2 regions of the Labrys sp. LIt4 genome follow, and region 2 is predicted to be linked to the other one. Evidence: riboswitches for the same ligand, from Rfam matches in the RefSeq annotation. Region 2 holds a riboswitch; the other holds the start of a gene.
The links. Region 2 has a riboswitch for thiamine pyrophosphate ahead of thiC (phosphomethylpyrimidine synthase ThiC). Riboswitches for the same ligand answer to the same signal wherever they lie in the genome.

Region 1 (7,454 bases), on a different contig from region 2:
AGCTGCGCGCCAGCTTTCCCGAGGATCCGGCGCGCTCGCCGGCGGCTTTGCGCGAAGCCCGGCGCGAAGCTCACATGCGCCTTCGTATCCGTGACGCTCTCAAGGAGACCACAGGCCCCGTCGCGGTGGTCTGTGGCGCCTGGCATGTGCCGGCCTTGGCCCGTAAGGTCGCGATCGCCGACGACAAGGCTCTGCTGAAGGATCTGCCGAAGGCGAAGGTCGAGGTCACCTGGATCCCCTGGACGGAGACCCGTCTTGCCGCTGCCTCGGGTTATGGCGCCGGCGTGTCTTCGCCGGGATGGTATGCCCATCTGTGGCGGCTTTATGAGGACCGGGCAGACAGCATGCAGCCGGATGTGTTCGCCTCCACCTGGCAGACACGCGTGGCCACACTGTTGCGTGAGGAGGGACATAGCGCTTCAACCGCCTCGGTGATCGAGGCGTCGCGCCTTGCCACGGGGCTTGCGGCGATGCGCGATCTCGCCGCGCCCGGCCTTGCGGAAATGCGCGACGCCACGCTGGCGGCGCTTTGCCACGGCGACGAAACACCCTTCCGTGTCGTCGAAAGGCGCCTGATCATCGGCGAGGCCGTCGGTGAACTCGACGAGGACGTGCCGCAAATGCCGCTCGCCGCAGATCTCGCTCTCTGGCAGAAACGGCTTCGACTGAAACCCGAGGCGGTGGCGCAGGAGGTGTCACTCGATCTGCGCAGCGAGGCCGGTCTCGCCAAGTCGACCCTGCTGCATCGCCTCGATCTTATCGGCGTCGGCTGGGGACGGCTGAGCGGCAGTGGCGGCGGGCGCGGCACCTTCCGCGAAATCTGGGTGCTGGCCTGGACCCCGGAACTGTCGGTGAAGCTTGCCGAGGCGTTGATCCACGGCGTGACCATCGAGCAGGCGGCCAGCGGGGCGGCCGTAGCGCGAGCCTCGGCTACGAAGGATGTCAGGGTGCTGGCCGATCTGGTGCGGCTCTGCCTGATGTCGGATCTGCCTCAGGCGGCCGAGCAGTGCATCGGCCTGTTGCAGGCGGCGGCAGTGGACGCGGCCGATGTGGTCAGCCTGATGCAGGCTGTGCCACCCCTGGTCTCCGTGCTGCGCTATGGTACGGCCCGCAAGATGCCGACTGAGGCGCTTGCTTCGCTTGCAAAGGCGATGGCCGTCGAGGTCAATGCCGGCCTGGGCCTGGCAGCCGCCAATCTCGATGACGACGCGGCGGCGGCCATGCGCAAGGCGATGGTGGAGTTCGACGATGCCCTCAATCTTCTGGACGATACCCATCTCAGCCGGGAATGGCTGCAGCGCCTGCGTGATCTCGGTGACGATGCGTCCGTCACGCCGCTCATCGCCGGGCTCGGCCTGAGGCGGCTTTATGATCGCTCCGCTCTGGGAGAAGACGAGGCCGCGACCGGCTTCGCGCGAGCGTTGTCGCCGGGCAACGCGCCCAAGGCGGCGGGGCAATGGCTGGAGGGCTTTCTCGGCAACAGCGCCGAGGTCATCCTGCAGGATCCGGCCTTGTTCGCGCTGGTGGACGATTGGCTCACTCAGCAAGAATCGACGGATTTCACCGAAGTGCTGCCGATGCTGCGCCGGGCCTTTTCGGGGTTCGGCGTCAGCGAGCGCCGGCGCTTGATGGCGGAGGTGGCGAGGGCAACTTCGGGACGGCATATAGCGCCGAAACGGTCGGGGGACGATCTTTCCGCCCCGGGCTTTGCTGCAGCCCTGCCGCTGCTCACCTCAATTCTGGGGCTCGACACCCATGTCCGATGAGAGGGACGACGACATCGAGGGAGAAGCGGCCGGTGCCGTAGGTTCCCCTGGCGAACGGCGCCGGCGCTGGCGCCTGGCTTTGGGCGGGGACGACGATGCCGATCTGTCGCCCGACGATGTCCGCATGGATCGCGCGCTTTCGGCCCTCTATGGCCGTGACGAGGGCGGCAAGGGCGCGCCCGGCCGGCGCGGGGGACTGGGCGGTTCGGCCCCGCGGGTGGCGCGCTGGCTCGGCGATATCCGCGAGTTCTTTCCCACCTCCGTGGTGCAGGTGATCCAGCGCGATGCCTTCGAGCGCCTCAATCTCAAGGCGATGATGCTGGAGCCGGAATTTCTCGCCACGCTCGAGGCGGATGTCCATCTGGTCGCCGATCTCATCAGCTTGCGCTCGGCCATGCCGGACAAGACCAGGGACACTGCCCGCATGGTGGTGAAGAAGGTGGTCGATGAGTTGATGAAGCGCCTCGCCCATGCCACGGCCGAGACCATCCGCGGCGCCGTCACGCGCGGCAAGCGGACGAGCCGGCCGCGCTACAACGATATCGACTGGCCGCGCACCATCACGGCCAATCTGCGTCATTGGCAGGAACAGTACAGGACCGTGGTGCCCGAACGGCTGGTGGGCCATGCCCGGCAGACAAGGACGAAGGCCGAACTCGATCAGGTCATCCTTTGCGTGGACCAGTCGGGCTCGATGGCGACGTCCGTCGTCTACTCCTCGATCTTCGCGGCGGTGATGGCTTCGCTGCCGGTGATCGAGACCAAGCTCGTCTGTTTCGATACCCAGATCATCGATCTGTCGGAGGACCTCGCCGACCCCGTCGAGGTGCTGTTCGGCGTGCAACTCGGCGGGGGTACGGACATCAACGCGGCGCTGGCCTATTGCCAGGGCCTCGTCTCCCAGCCGGCCAAGACCCATCTCGTCCTGATTACCGATCTCTATGAAGGGGGCAATGCCGCAGAGATGCTCGGGCGGGCGGCGGCGCTGGTGGCCAGCGGCGTCAATCTCGTCGTGCTGCTCGCCTTGTCCGACGATGGACGTCCGGGCTTCGATGCCAATCATGCCCAGAAATTCGCGTCGCTCGGCTGCCCGGTCTTCGCATGCACGCCCGATCAGTTCCCGGACATGATGGCGCATGCGCTCAAGCGCTCCGACCTGCAGGAATGGGCAGCCGGGCGGGACATCGCCACGGTTCGAGCCTGAGCGGGCGGCTCGGTCGCATCGGCGCATCTCCAGCGTGCCTTGTCTGGGAACGGCCGGCCTCCGCAAAACGGACTTTCCCTTGCTCCGGGAAAGCGCTAACACGGGAATCGTCTCATGGGGTGCCCGCGAGGGCTGAGAAGACGGTGGCCGTAAGCTGCCTCTAACCCATCGAACCTGATCCGGGTCGTGCCGGCGGAGGGATGAGCTTCGAAGCGTCCGGCTTCACCTCGATGTTCTTCGCCGCCGTCGTCCGTATCGAACCGTTTTCGACATGGAGGACGCTATGCTGAGGAAACTGCTCGCCGCTCTCGCACTGGCCACCGTCGCCACCACGGCCTCGGCGCAGGACAAGCCGGTGCTTACCGTCTACACCTATGAGAGCTTCTCCGGCGAATATGGTCCCGGAAAACCGCTGCAGACTGCCTTCGAGGCCAAGTGCAGCTGCAGGCTGGCCTATGTAACCGCCGATGACGGCGGCGCTCTCTTCGCCAAGCTGAAACTCGAAGGGGCCTCGACCAAGGCCGACGTCGTCGTCGGGCTCGATGACAACCTGATGGGTGAGGCGGAAAAGTCCGGGCTGTTCGCGCCGCATGGCGTGGCAGCCGAGAAGCTCTCCTTGCCCGAGCCTTGGACCAACAAGACCTTCATTCCCTATGACTGGGGCTATTTCGCCTTCGTCTATGACAGCGACAAGCTCAAGACCCCGCCGGCCAGCCTGAAGGACCTTGTCGACGACAAGAACGGCCCCAAGCTGGTGATCGAGGATCCGCGTACCTCGACGCCCGGCCTCGGCCTGCTCGCCTGGATCAAGGCCGTCTACGGCGATAAGGCCCCCGATGCCTGGAAATCGCTGAAGCCCCGCATCGTCACGGTCACCTCGGGCTGGTCGGAAGCCTATGGCCTCTTCCTGAAGGGGGAGGCCGACATGGTGCTCTCCTATTCGACCTCGCCCGCCTATCACATCGGCGCCGAGAAGAAGACCAACTACAAGGCCGCGATGTTCCCTGAGGGGCACCAGACCCAGGTCGAGGTCGCCGGTTTGATCGCGAGTTCCAAGCAGCAGGAACTCGGACGCCAGTTCCTCGCCTTCCTGCTTTCCGACGAGGCCCAGGCCGTCCTGCCCGAGACCAATTGGATGTATCCGGCGAGGACGCCGGCCGCCGGCCTGCCGGAAAGCTTCAAGGCCGTTGCCGTTCCAGCCAAGGCCCTGATGGCCGATCCGGCCAAGCTCGCCGAGAACCGCAAGGCCTGGATCGACGAGTGGCTGGCCGCCTTGGCGAAGTGAGGATGGATGTGAAAAGGCGCTTGCTGCCTCGTCCTCGATGCCCGGCCTGATTCTCCTCGGCGGCCTTGCCGCGCTCGTGCTTGTCGCGCTCGCCAGCCTGTTCCTCTCGGCTGGCGGCGATGCCTGGCAGGGCAATGTCGGCTATCTCGTCGCGATCGCCGGTTTCACCGTCTATCAGGCGCTGCTCTCCACCTTGCTCTCGCTTTCGTTCGGGGCGCTGGTCGCCCTGGCGCTGGCGCGTCGGCAATTTCCGGGGCGCCGGCTGCTGCTGGCCCTATTCGGGGTCGCGGCCGCGCTGCCCTCGATCGTCGCCGTGTTCGCCTTTGCCGGCATCTATGGCCGGGCCGGCATTGCCAATGCCGTGCTGGGCGCCATCGGCCTGCCGGCCATCTCGCTCTACGGGCTCGCCGGCATCCTGCTGGTGCACGTCTTCTTCAATGGCGCCTTTGCGAGCCGGATATTCCTCGCGGCGCTGGAAGCCGTGCCGGGAGAGCATTGGCGGCTGGCGGCCTCGCTCGGCATGTCGCCTGCCGCCATCTTTCGCCGCATCGACTGGCCGGTGCTGAAGCGGGACCTGCCGGCGCTGGCGCTCCTGATCTTCATCGCCTGCGCCACGTCCTTCGCCATTCCCCTCACGCTCGGAGGCGGCCCCGGCAGTGCCACGTTCGAGGTCGCGATCTACCAGGCCATCCATTCCGATGCCGATTTTGCCAGGGCCGCGGTGCTGGCCTTGCTGCAGATCGCCGCGATGGCGCTGCTGGTGACGCTTGCCGCGCCGCTGCTGGTGCGGCCGCCGGAAGCGGCGAGCGTCGGACGCAGACTGGAGCGGCCCGATGGGGAGGCTGGCTGGCTGCGGGTGGCCGATGCACTGGTCATCGGCCTGGCCCTGCTTCTGCTGCTGCCTCCCTTGCTGGCCGTCATCCATGCCGGCCGCTCGTTGCTGGCCGGGGTCGACCCGCAGGTGCCCAGGGCTCTTGCGACCAGCCTGGTGGTGGCATTGGCGGCCGCCTTGCTGTCGCTGGCGGCTGCCCTCCTGCTGTCGCGCTCGCGCCTGTCGTTGGCAGGGCAGGGCTGGCCGCGGCTAGCCCGGCTGATGGCTGCAGCGCCCCTGCTCACGCTAGCCGCTCCGCCACTCGCCTTCGCCGCCGGTCTTTACGTGATCGCCCGGGCCTTGGGGATAACCGATTTCGTCGCCATGCCCGCCCTCATCCTGGTCAACGCGATGATGGCGCTGCCTTTCGTGCACCGGCTCGTCGATCCGCCCATGGCGCTGGCGCAGGAACGCTATGGCCGGCTTGCCGACAATCTCGGCCTGACTGGCTGGGCGCGGCTGCGTCTGGTCGAATGGCCCTTGCTGGCCCCCTCGGCGACGGCGGGTTTCGCCCTCGCCATGGCACTTTCGCTCGGCGATCTCGGCGTGGTGGCCCTGTTCGGCTCGCAGAGCCTGGTGACACTGCCGGCCTTGCTCTATGCCAAGCTCGGCTCCTATCGTGTCGCCGAGGCGGACGGCATCGCCGCGCTGCTCGCCGGGCTGGTGCTGGTCCTGTTCCTGCTGGCTGGGCGGTTAGGAGGCCGGCATGCTCATCGTGGATGATCTCACCGTCACCATCGACGATTGGACGGGGCGTTACGACCTCACCGTTCCCCGCGGTGCGCTGGCGGCCATGGTCGGCCCTTCCGGCGGGGGTAAGTCCACCTTGCTGCACGCCATTGCCGGTTTCGAGAAACCCGCGAGCGGCAGGCTCAGCTTCGGAGGGGTCGATCTCCTGCCGCTGAAGCCGGCCGACAGGCCGGTGGCCATCGTCTTCCAGGATCATAATCTCCTACCCAATCTCACGGCCCTGCAGAATGCCGGTCTCGCCCTGTCGCCCTCCCTTCGGCTGTCGGCCGGCGATCGCCAGGCCATCTCGGCGATGCTCGACCATGTCGGTCTGGCCGGCATGGAATCGCGCCTTCCCTCCGAGCTCTCCGGCGGCCAGCGCCAGCGTGTCGCCCTTGCGCGCGCCATGCTGACCACGCGTCCGCTGCTGCTGCTCGACGAGCCGCTGACCGGGCTCGACCCCACCATGCGCGCCGGCATGATCGATCTCGTCGACAGGCTTCGTCGGGAGAAGAACCTCACCGTGCTGATGACGACCCATACGCCCGAGGATGTCGAGGGCAGGGCCGATCAGGTCGTCACGGTTGCAGATGGACGGGTGGTCGCCTGACAAGGCTTGAAACTCGGGGTAAGAGTCATCGAGCCTCTCGCCGTGGCGTCTTCCCTGGGAGCGCGGACGTCCTCGTCCGCACCTGAGAACGTCGCGACTGTGAGGGAGGAAGAGTGGACGAGGACGTCCGCGCTCCCACGACATTGGAAGGAATTGCCCGGATGGACGCCAGTGAACTCGCCCGATTGATCGCCCAGGGGCGGGGCACCGAACCGGCGGATCTGGTGATCAAGAATGTGCGCCTGCTCGACCTCGTCAGCGGCGATCTCACCGAGACCGATATCGCCATCGGCGGCGATCGCATCGTCGGAACCTATGCCAGTTATCGCGGCCGGCGGGAGATCGAGGGGCGCGGGCTCGTGGCCGTGCCCGGCTTCATCGACACGCATCTGCATGTCGAATCCTCGCTGGTCACGCCTCCTGAATTCGATCGCTGCGTGCTACGGCATGGCGTGACCACGGCCATCTGCGACCCGCATGAAATATCCAATGTCGTGGGCGCCGATGGCATCCGCTATTTTCTGGACGCGGCCGGTGAGACGGCGCTGGATCTGCGCGTCCAGCTCTCGAGCTGCGTGCCCTCGACCCACCTGGAGACTGCCGGTGCGCGGCTCGAGGCCCCGGATCTCGAGCCCTTCAAGAACCACCCCCGCGTGATCGGCCTCGCCGAGTTCATGAATTTCCCGGGCGTGATCAATGCCGATCCCGCCTGTCTTGCCAAGCTCCTGCCGTTCCAGGACGGCCATATCGACGGCCACGCCCCGCTTCTCGTCGGTACGGATCTGAATGCCTATCTCACCGCCCGCATCCGTACCGACCACGAGACGACGACGGCCAGGGAAGGCCGGGAGAAACTCGCCAAGGGCATGACGCTGCTGATCCGCGAGGGCTCGGTCTCCAAGGATCTGCATGCCCTTGCCGAACTGATCACGGTGAGGAACTCGCCCTATCTCGCCTTCTGTACGGACGACCGCAATCCCCTCGACATT
Region 2 (7,454 bases):
GGCTTCGGCTTGCTCGATCATCTGTGCTTCGCTCCCCGCCGGTGCGCCGCCCAGCAAGATCGCGGCTTCCGGCAGATTCGGTGTGAGGCAGGTGGCCAGCGGCAGCAGATGGGCCTTGAGCGCTGCGAGCGTACCCGTCTCACCGAGCAGCCGGCCTGTGGTCGCCGACATCACCGGATCGAGCACGATGGGCAGCTCCCGGCCCGTCAGCAATTCGGCGATGATCCGCGCGTGCCCGGCGCTCGGCACCATGCCGACCTTGACGGCGCCGACCTCGAAATCGGCAAGCACGGCCTCGATCTGCGCGGCGAGCATTTCCGGCGGCACCACATGGATGGCGCTGATGCCAAGGGTATTCTGCGCCGTCACGGCGGTAATCGCCGTGGTGCCGAACACACCGAAGGCGCGGAAGGCGGCAAGGTCGGCTTGGATGCCGGCCCCGCCGCCCGAATCGGAACCAGCAATGGTGAGGGCGATCGCCGTCATGTCTTCACTGCTGCAGGCCGGGTTGCCGCCAGCCATGCCTTGATCCGCGCATCGGGGTCGGGATGACGGGTGACGTCGCTGACCATGGCGATGACATCGGCGCCGGCAGAAAGGCAGTCCGCAGCCCGCTCGAGCGTGATGCCGCCGATAGCGATCAGGGGCAGGTCGCCGATCAGCCTCTTCCATTCGCCGATGCGCTCGAGCCCCTGCGGGGCGAAGGGCATGACCTTGAGCGTGGTTGGGTAAATCGGGCCCAATGCCACATAATCAGGTTCGCATGCGAGCGCGCGCGCGAGTTCATCATGATCATGGGTGCTGATGCCGAGCTTCATGCCCGCGGCGCGGATCGCGGCGAGATCGGCGGTGTCGAGATCGCCCTGGCCGAGATGGAGGAAATCGGCGCCGGCCGTGATGGCTGCCCGCCAGTAATCGTTGACCACCAAGTCGGCGCCATGAGCGCGGCAGATGGCGAGGGCCGCGCGGATGTCGGGCAGGGCGGTCTCGTCGTCGCGATCCTTGATGCGCAACTGCACGAGCCTGGTGCCTTGCCGCACCAGGCGCTCCACCCAATCAACGCTGTCGACCACGGGGTAGAAGGGATCGAGCCGCCAAATGTGATCGATGACGCTCATGCCAGCACCGCCTTGCCGAGCACCGGCGTTGAGGGAGCCGCCATGTCGCGTGGCGTCATGGGATCGGCGAGAAAGGCGAGGCGCCCGGCCTCGATGGCGAGGGCGAAGGCCCGCGCCATGGCGGCGGGGTCGCCTGCCTTGGCGACGGCGGTATTGAGCAGCACCGCGTCATAGCCGAGTTCCATGGCGTGCGCCGCATGCGAGGGCGTGCCGATGCCGGCATCGACCACCAGGGGAATGCCGGGGAAATGCGCCCGCATGCTGCGCAGCCCATAGACATTGTTGAGGCCGCGCCCCGAACCGATCGGCGCGCCCCAGGGCATCAGGACCCGACAGCCGGCCTCGACGAGGCGTTCGGCGACCACCAGGTCCTCGGTCGTGTAGGGGAAGACGTCGAAGCCTTCGGACACGAGGATGCGGGCAGCCTCCACCAGGCCGAAGATATCGGGCTGCAGGGTGTCGGCCTCGCCGATTACCTCCAGCTTGATCCAGTTGGTGCCGAAGACCTCGCGCGCCATCTGGGCCGTCGTCACAGCCTCCTTCACGCTGTGGCAGCCGGCGGTGTTGGGCAGCACCCTGACGCCGAGTTCGCGGATCAGGCTCCAGAAGCTCTGGCCGCTGCGTTCTCCACCGGATTCGCGCCGCAACGAGACGGTGACGATACCGGCTCCAGACGCCCGCACGGCCTCGGCGAGAATGGCGGGCGAGGGATATTGCGCCGTACCGAGCAGCAGGCGGGCGGTGAAGGGGATATCGTAGAAGGTAAGGATGTCGGTCATGGTTTCATTTCCGGGTCCGCGGACGTCTCGTCCGCTCTTGGAAGCGCGTGTGTGCGGAAAGGAAGGTGCGGGCGCCGCGACATGCATGCATGTCGCTGTGACACCCGCGCACCCGGGATCATCCCCCCTGCCGAGGCGCAAGGATCTCGACCGCATCGCCGTCCTTGAGGGCGGTCCGCTCGCGGTCGACGGCCCTGACGAAGCGGCCATTGAGGGCGGTGGCCACCACGCTGTCGCCGAGTTCGAGCGTTTCGAGCAGGCGGGCCAGGGTGGCAGCCTCGGTTTGCTGGCGCTCGCCATTGATGATGAGGGTCATGCGCAAACTCCTTGCTGGGCTGTCCGCGCCGGGAGAATCCTGTCGGCTGCCTGCTGGGCCAAGGCCGGCGAGAGCAGGAAGCCGTGGCGGAACAGGCCGTTGAGCGAGAGGACGCGCCCTGTAACGGTGAGGCGCGGCAGATTGTCGGGAAAGGCGGGGCGCAGCCCAGCTTCGAGCTCCAGGATCTCGGCCTCTCCGAAGGCCGGATGCAGGCTGAAGGCCGCCGCCATCAGCTCCATGGCCGAGCGCACAGTCGGCGGCCCGTCATGCTCGCTCTCGATCATGGTGGCGCCGATCATGAAGCGATGGTCGGCCCGCGGCACGATATAGAGCGGAAAGCGCGGGTGCAGGAAGCGTACGGGGCGGGAGAGGGTCACGCCACGTGCGTGGACCACGATGGCCTCGCCCCGGACACCGCGCAGATCCGGCAGCTCGGCGCGCGCGGCAAAGCCCCGGCAGTCGATCACGGCATCCGCATCGAGGGCATGCGGTTCGGCCTCGGTGCCGAAGCGGATCGTCACGCCGAGCGCGGCGAGACGCCCGGCCAGCACCTCCAGCGCCCGCCTCGGGTCGAGATGGGCCTCGCGGGGAAAGAACAGGCCCTGCTGGAAGCGGCCGGCGAGGTCCGGCTCGAGCGTGGCGATGCCCGGCCCGTCCACCGGGACATGCGCCTTTGTGCGGCGGGCGAAACGGGCGATCTCGCTGCCGTCGCGGGCCGGCGCGACCACCAGGGTGCCGCGCTGCACGGTTTCGCGCACATGACGCGGCCACCAGGCCAGCGCGAGTTCGCCGCGCCGCTCGACCTCGATCTCGGCGCTTTCGCGTTCGCACCAGGGCGCCAGCATGCCCCCCGCCAGCCAGGAGCAAGCCTGGGCGCCGAGCACCTGGCTCCGCTCCAGGATCTCGACCTCGGCGCCGCGCTCCGCGCATTCCATCGCCGTGACGAGGCCGGCGACGCCGGCCCCCACCACGGTGACGCGCTTGACGTCATTCGGCCGGGACATAGAGGGCCCCGCCCTGTTCGAGAAATTCGCGCGATTTCTCAGCCATGCCCTGCCGGGCGGCTTCTTCCATCGCCCGGACCTCCTCGCGCAGATCCTGGGTGATCTTCATCGAGCAGAATTTCGGCCCGCACATCGAGCAGAAATGCGCGACCTTGTGCACGTCCTTGGGCAGCGTCTCGTCGTGATAGGCGCGCGCGGTATCCGGATCGAGCGAGAGGTTGAACTGGTCCTCCCAGCGGAAGTCGAAGCGGGCTTGCGACAGGGCGTCGTCCCGGATCTTGGCGGCGGGGTGGCCCTTGGCGAGATCGGCGGCATGGGCGGCGATGCGGTAGGTGATCACGCCGGTCTTGACGTCGTCGCGGTTGGGCAGGCCGAGATGCTCCTTGGGCGTGACGTAGCAGAGCATGGCGGTGCCGAACCAGCCGATCATCGCCGCGCCGATTCCGGAGGTGATGTGGTCGTAGCCCGGCGCGACATCCGTGGTCAGCGGCCCGAGCGTGTAGAAGGGCGCTTCGCCGCAGGCGGCAAGCTGCTTGTCCATATTCTGCTTGATCTTGTGCATCGGCACGTGGCCGGGACCCTCGATCATCACCTGGCAGCCCTTGTCCCAGGCGATCCTGGTCAATTCGCCCAGGGTCTCCAGTTCGGCGAACTGGGCCGCGTCGTTGGCATCGGCGATCGAGCCGGGACGCAAGCCGTCGCCGAGCGAGAAGGAGACGTCATAGCGGCGCATGATGTCGCAGATGTCGCCGAAATGCTCATAGAGGAAGCTCTCGCGATGGCCGGCCAGGCACCAGCGCGCCATGATCGAGCCGCCGCGCGAGACAATGCCGGTGACGCGGCTGGCGGTGAGCGGCACATGGGCGAGGCGGACGCCGGCATGGATGGTGAAATAATCGACGCCCTGCTCGGCCTGCTCGATCAGCGTGTCCTTGAACACCTCCCAGTCGAGCTTGAGCGGGTCGCCGTCGACCTTCTCCAGCGCCTGGTAGATTGGCACCGTGCCGATCGGCACCGGCGAATTGCGCAGGATCCAGGAGCGGATGTTGTGGATGTTGCGCCCGGTGGAGAGATCCATCACGGTATCGGCGCCCCAGCGCGTGGCCCAGACCAGTTTCTCCACTTCCTCCGCGGCGCCGGAAGTGACGGCGGAATTGCCGATATTGGCGTTGACCTTCACCAGGAAGTTGCGGCCGATCACCATCGGCTCGAGTTCGAGATGGTTGATATTGGCGGGCAGGATGGCGCGCCCCAGGGCGATCTCGTCGCGCACGAATTCCGGCGTAACGAATTCAGGAATGGCCGCGCCGAAGTCCTCGCCGTCCGCACGGCGCTCGGCTGCGCCGTCAAGGGCTTTCTCGCGGGCGAGGTTCTCACGGAAGGCGGCATAGACCATCTCCTCGGTGACGATGCCGGCCCTGGCGAATTCATACTGGGTGACCCGCTGGCCGTCGGCGCCGCGGCGCAGCTTGCGTGTCGCCGGGCAGGGGGCCACCAGCCTGTCGGCGGAGACATTGCCATTGTCCTCGGGCCTGACGGCCCGGCCCTCGATCGCGCCGAATCCGCGGGCGGCGATCCAGTCTTCGCGCAGGGTCGGCAGGCCCTGCTTCAAATCTATGCTGGCATTGTCCTCGGTATAGGGGCCGGAGGGGTCGTAGACGCGGATGGGGGCGAGCGAAGCATCGCTCAGCGCGATCTCGCGGAAGGGCACCCGCATCCGGGGATGCGAAGCGGGAGCCGCATAGACTTTGCGGGAGCCGGCGATCGGCCCCGTGGTCACGCTTTGCGGCGCCGCGATCTTGTTCTTGGGATTTTGGATGTTCATGGATCTCCTCCTCGTTGCGAGTCATGGAGATCCGGGGCGACGATTGTCTGGGCCGAACCGGCGTCTCAGCCGGCTCCGGGACTTTAGCCAAATAGAATGGCAGAAGCCCTGTTCCCGTCCCTTCGCCGGCATGACCCGGATCAGGTTCGAAGGGTTCGGCTCTCGGCCATCTCAGCCCCGCTCGCGCAGGACACCCCTCGGAACGGGTTCAAGGTTAGACCTGGAATCGGGCTGCGTCCAGAGGGAAGGATTGTCGCATTATGTTGGAAGATCGAAAGGCTGCCTTTTCGGCGATCGTCACGTCGGCGCGCCGGTGTCGCCGGCATCGAAGTCGTCCATCGTGGATGCGCCGAGTTTCCTGAAACCCATTTCCGACCGTCCCCTTTGGTTGACAGGGCCCCGGCCGTCGGGGAAGCTGCCGCAAAAGGCGCCTGAGCGCCGGCACGATTGGGGGAGGAAGCGCCATGACCATCGGCCTTCGGGGCAAGCAGGCGACGAAGATCACGGCCGCCGAAGCGGCGGCGCTGGTCAAATCGGGCATGTGGCTCGACTATGGCTTCGGCCTGACTCAGCCCGATGCGTTCGAGGTCGCCCTTGCCGCCCGGCGCGATGAGCTCCATGACGTCAAGATCCGCCACTGCCTCACCATGCGCCCGCGCGCCACGCAGGAATGCGACCCCAATGGCGAGCATTTCGGCTGGTTCAACTGGCATTTCTCCGGCTATGACCGCAAGCAGCACGATGCCGGGCGCTGCAATTACATCCCGTTCAATTTCGGCGAGGCGCCTGACTTCTACCGCCGTTTCATCGATCCCGTCGATGTCGCGGTGATCAAGACCGCGCCGATGGATGCCGAGGGCTATTTCAACTTCGGCGGCGGTGCCACCTATGTCGAGGCCATTCTCGAGCGGGCGCGCACGGTGATCGTCGAAGTCAACGAAGACCTGCCCTATGTCTATGGCGAGGGCAACGCCATCCATGTCAGTTCGGTCGACCATATCATCGATGGCGACGGCCAGAAGACGCCCGAGATCGGCAATCCCGAGCCGAGCGAGATCGACCGGGCGGTTGCCGCGCGCATCGTCGAGGAGATCGACGACGGCGCCTGCCTGCAGATCGGCATCGGCGGCATGCCCAATGCCGTCTGCACCATCCTCAAGGACAGCGGCATCCGTGATCTCGGCATCCATACCGAGATGATGACGGACGGCATCGTCTCGCTCTACGATGCGGGCCTGGTGACCGGCGCGCGCAAGACGATCGACCAGGGCTGCGCCGCCTTCACCTTCGCGGCCGGTTCACGCCGTCAATATGAGGCGATCAACCGCAACCCGCATTTCAAGTCCTATCCGGTCGATTACACCAATCTGCCGCACAACATCGCCAAGAACGACAACGTCGTATCGATCAACAACACCACGCAGATGGACCTGCAGGGCCAGGCGGCTTCCGAGAGCGACGGCCATCGCCATATCAGCGGCACCGGCGGCCAGCTGCAGTTCGTGCGCGGCGCCTACGCCTCCAAGGGCGGCAAATCCTTCCTATGCATGTCCTCGACCTTCGACAAGCGCGGCGATCGCCGCAGCCGGATCGTGCTCAATCTCACGCCGGGCAATGTGGTGACCACACCGCGCACGGACGTGATGTATGTCGTTACGGAATATGGCATAGCCAACCTCAAGGGACGTTCGGTGGCCGAGCGCGCCAAGGCGCTGATCGGCCTCGCTCATCCCGACTTCCGGGAGGGCCTGGAACGCGAGGCCCGCGAGAACGGCCTGATCCCGCGCTTCTGCTACGGCATGGTGTGAGTGGTTTTCGGGTGCGCGGGCATCTTGCCCGCTCCTGGAAACGCTCGCTCGCGGAGAGGAAGAGGCGGGCGAGAGGTCCGCGCACCCGGGAAAGAGGCCTCGCTTGGCACTCTTCCTCGCCTGCCCTAACTTGCCCAGCTTCCGAATGAGGACGTTTTCATGACGCAAGCCATTGACCGGGTCCGGCAGGCCCTGCTGCAGGCCGGGCATCCCGACACTATCGCCATGTTCGCCGAGGGCACCCATACCGCGGCCGAGGCTGCCGCTTCGGTGGGGTGCAGCATCGCCCAGATCGCCAAATCCATCATCTTCCGCTCCGGCGAGACGCCGATCCTGGTGGTCGCCTCCGGCGTCAACCGCATCGACCGCGCCAAGGTCGGCGTTGCCCTCGGGCGCAAGGTCGAGCGGGCTGACCCGGCCTGGGTCGAGGCCACCACCGGCTTTGCCGTGGGCGGCGTGGCGCCGGTCGGCCATCTGGCGCCGGCCCTCATCCTGATCGACGAGGATCTGCTGGCCCTCGATCCCGTCTGGGCCGCGGCCGGGTCACCCAGTCATGCCTTCCGCACCACCCCTGCCGATCTCGTGCGGGTGATCGGCGGTTCGG

Region 1: another riboswitch for thiamine pyrophosphate. It lies ahead of thiB (thiamine ABC transporter substrate binding subunit); the one in region 2 lies ahead of thiC (phosphomethylpyrimidine synthase ThiC).

What each region holds. Positions count from the first base shown of each region.
Region 1 covers NZ_JAGIPY010000002.1:233,179-240,632, forward strand. The annotation lists gene J8I29_RS04000 (DUF5682 family protein) at 1-1,766, shown strand, start outside; gene J8I29_RS04005 (VWA domain-containing protein) at 1,756-2,970, shown strand; TPP riboswitch at 3,076-3,188, shown strand; gene thiB (thiamine ABC transporter substrate binding subunit) at 3,254-4,255, shown strand; gene J8I29_RS04015 (ABC transporter permease subunit) at 4,293-5,849, shown strand; gene J8I29_RS04020 (ATP-binding cassette domain-containing protein) at 5,833-6,465, shown strand; gene ade (adenine deaminase) at 6,627-7,454, shown strand, end outside.
Region 2 covers NZ_JAGIPY010000016.1:10,191-17,644, forward strand. The annotation lists gene thiD (bifunctional hydroxymethylpyrimidine kinase/phosphomethylpyrimidine kinase) at 1-522, opposite strand, end outside; gene J8I29_RS23635 (thiamine phosphate synthase) at 483-1,100, opposite strand; gene J8I29_RS23640 (thiazole synthase) at 1,115-1,888, opposite strand; gene thiS (sulfur carrier protein ThiS) at 2,016-2,213, opposite strand; gene thiO (glycine oxidase ThiO) at 2,210-3,217, opposite strand; gene thiC (phosphomethylpyrimidine synthase ThiC) at 3,201-5,042, opposite strand; TPP riboswitch at 5,143-5,250, opposite strand; gene J8I29_RS23660 (acetyl-CoA hydrolase/transferase C-terminal domain-containing protein) at 5,507-6,850, shown strand; gene J8I29_RS23665 (YbaK/EbsC family protein) at 7,010-7,454, shown strand, end outside.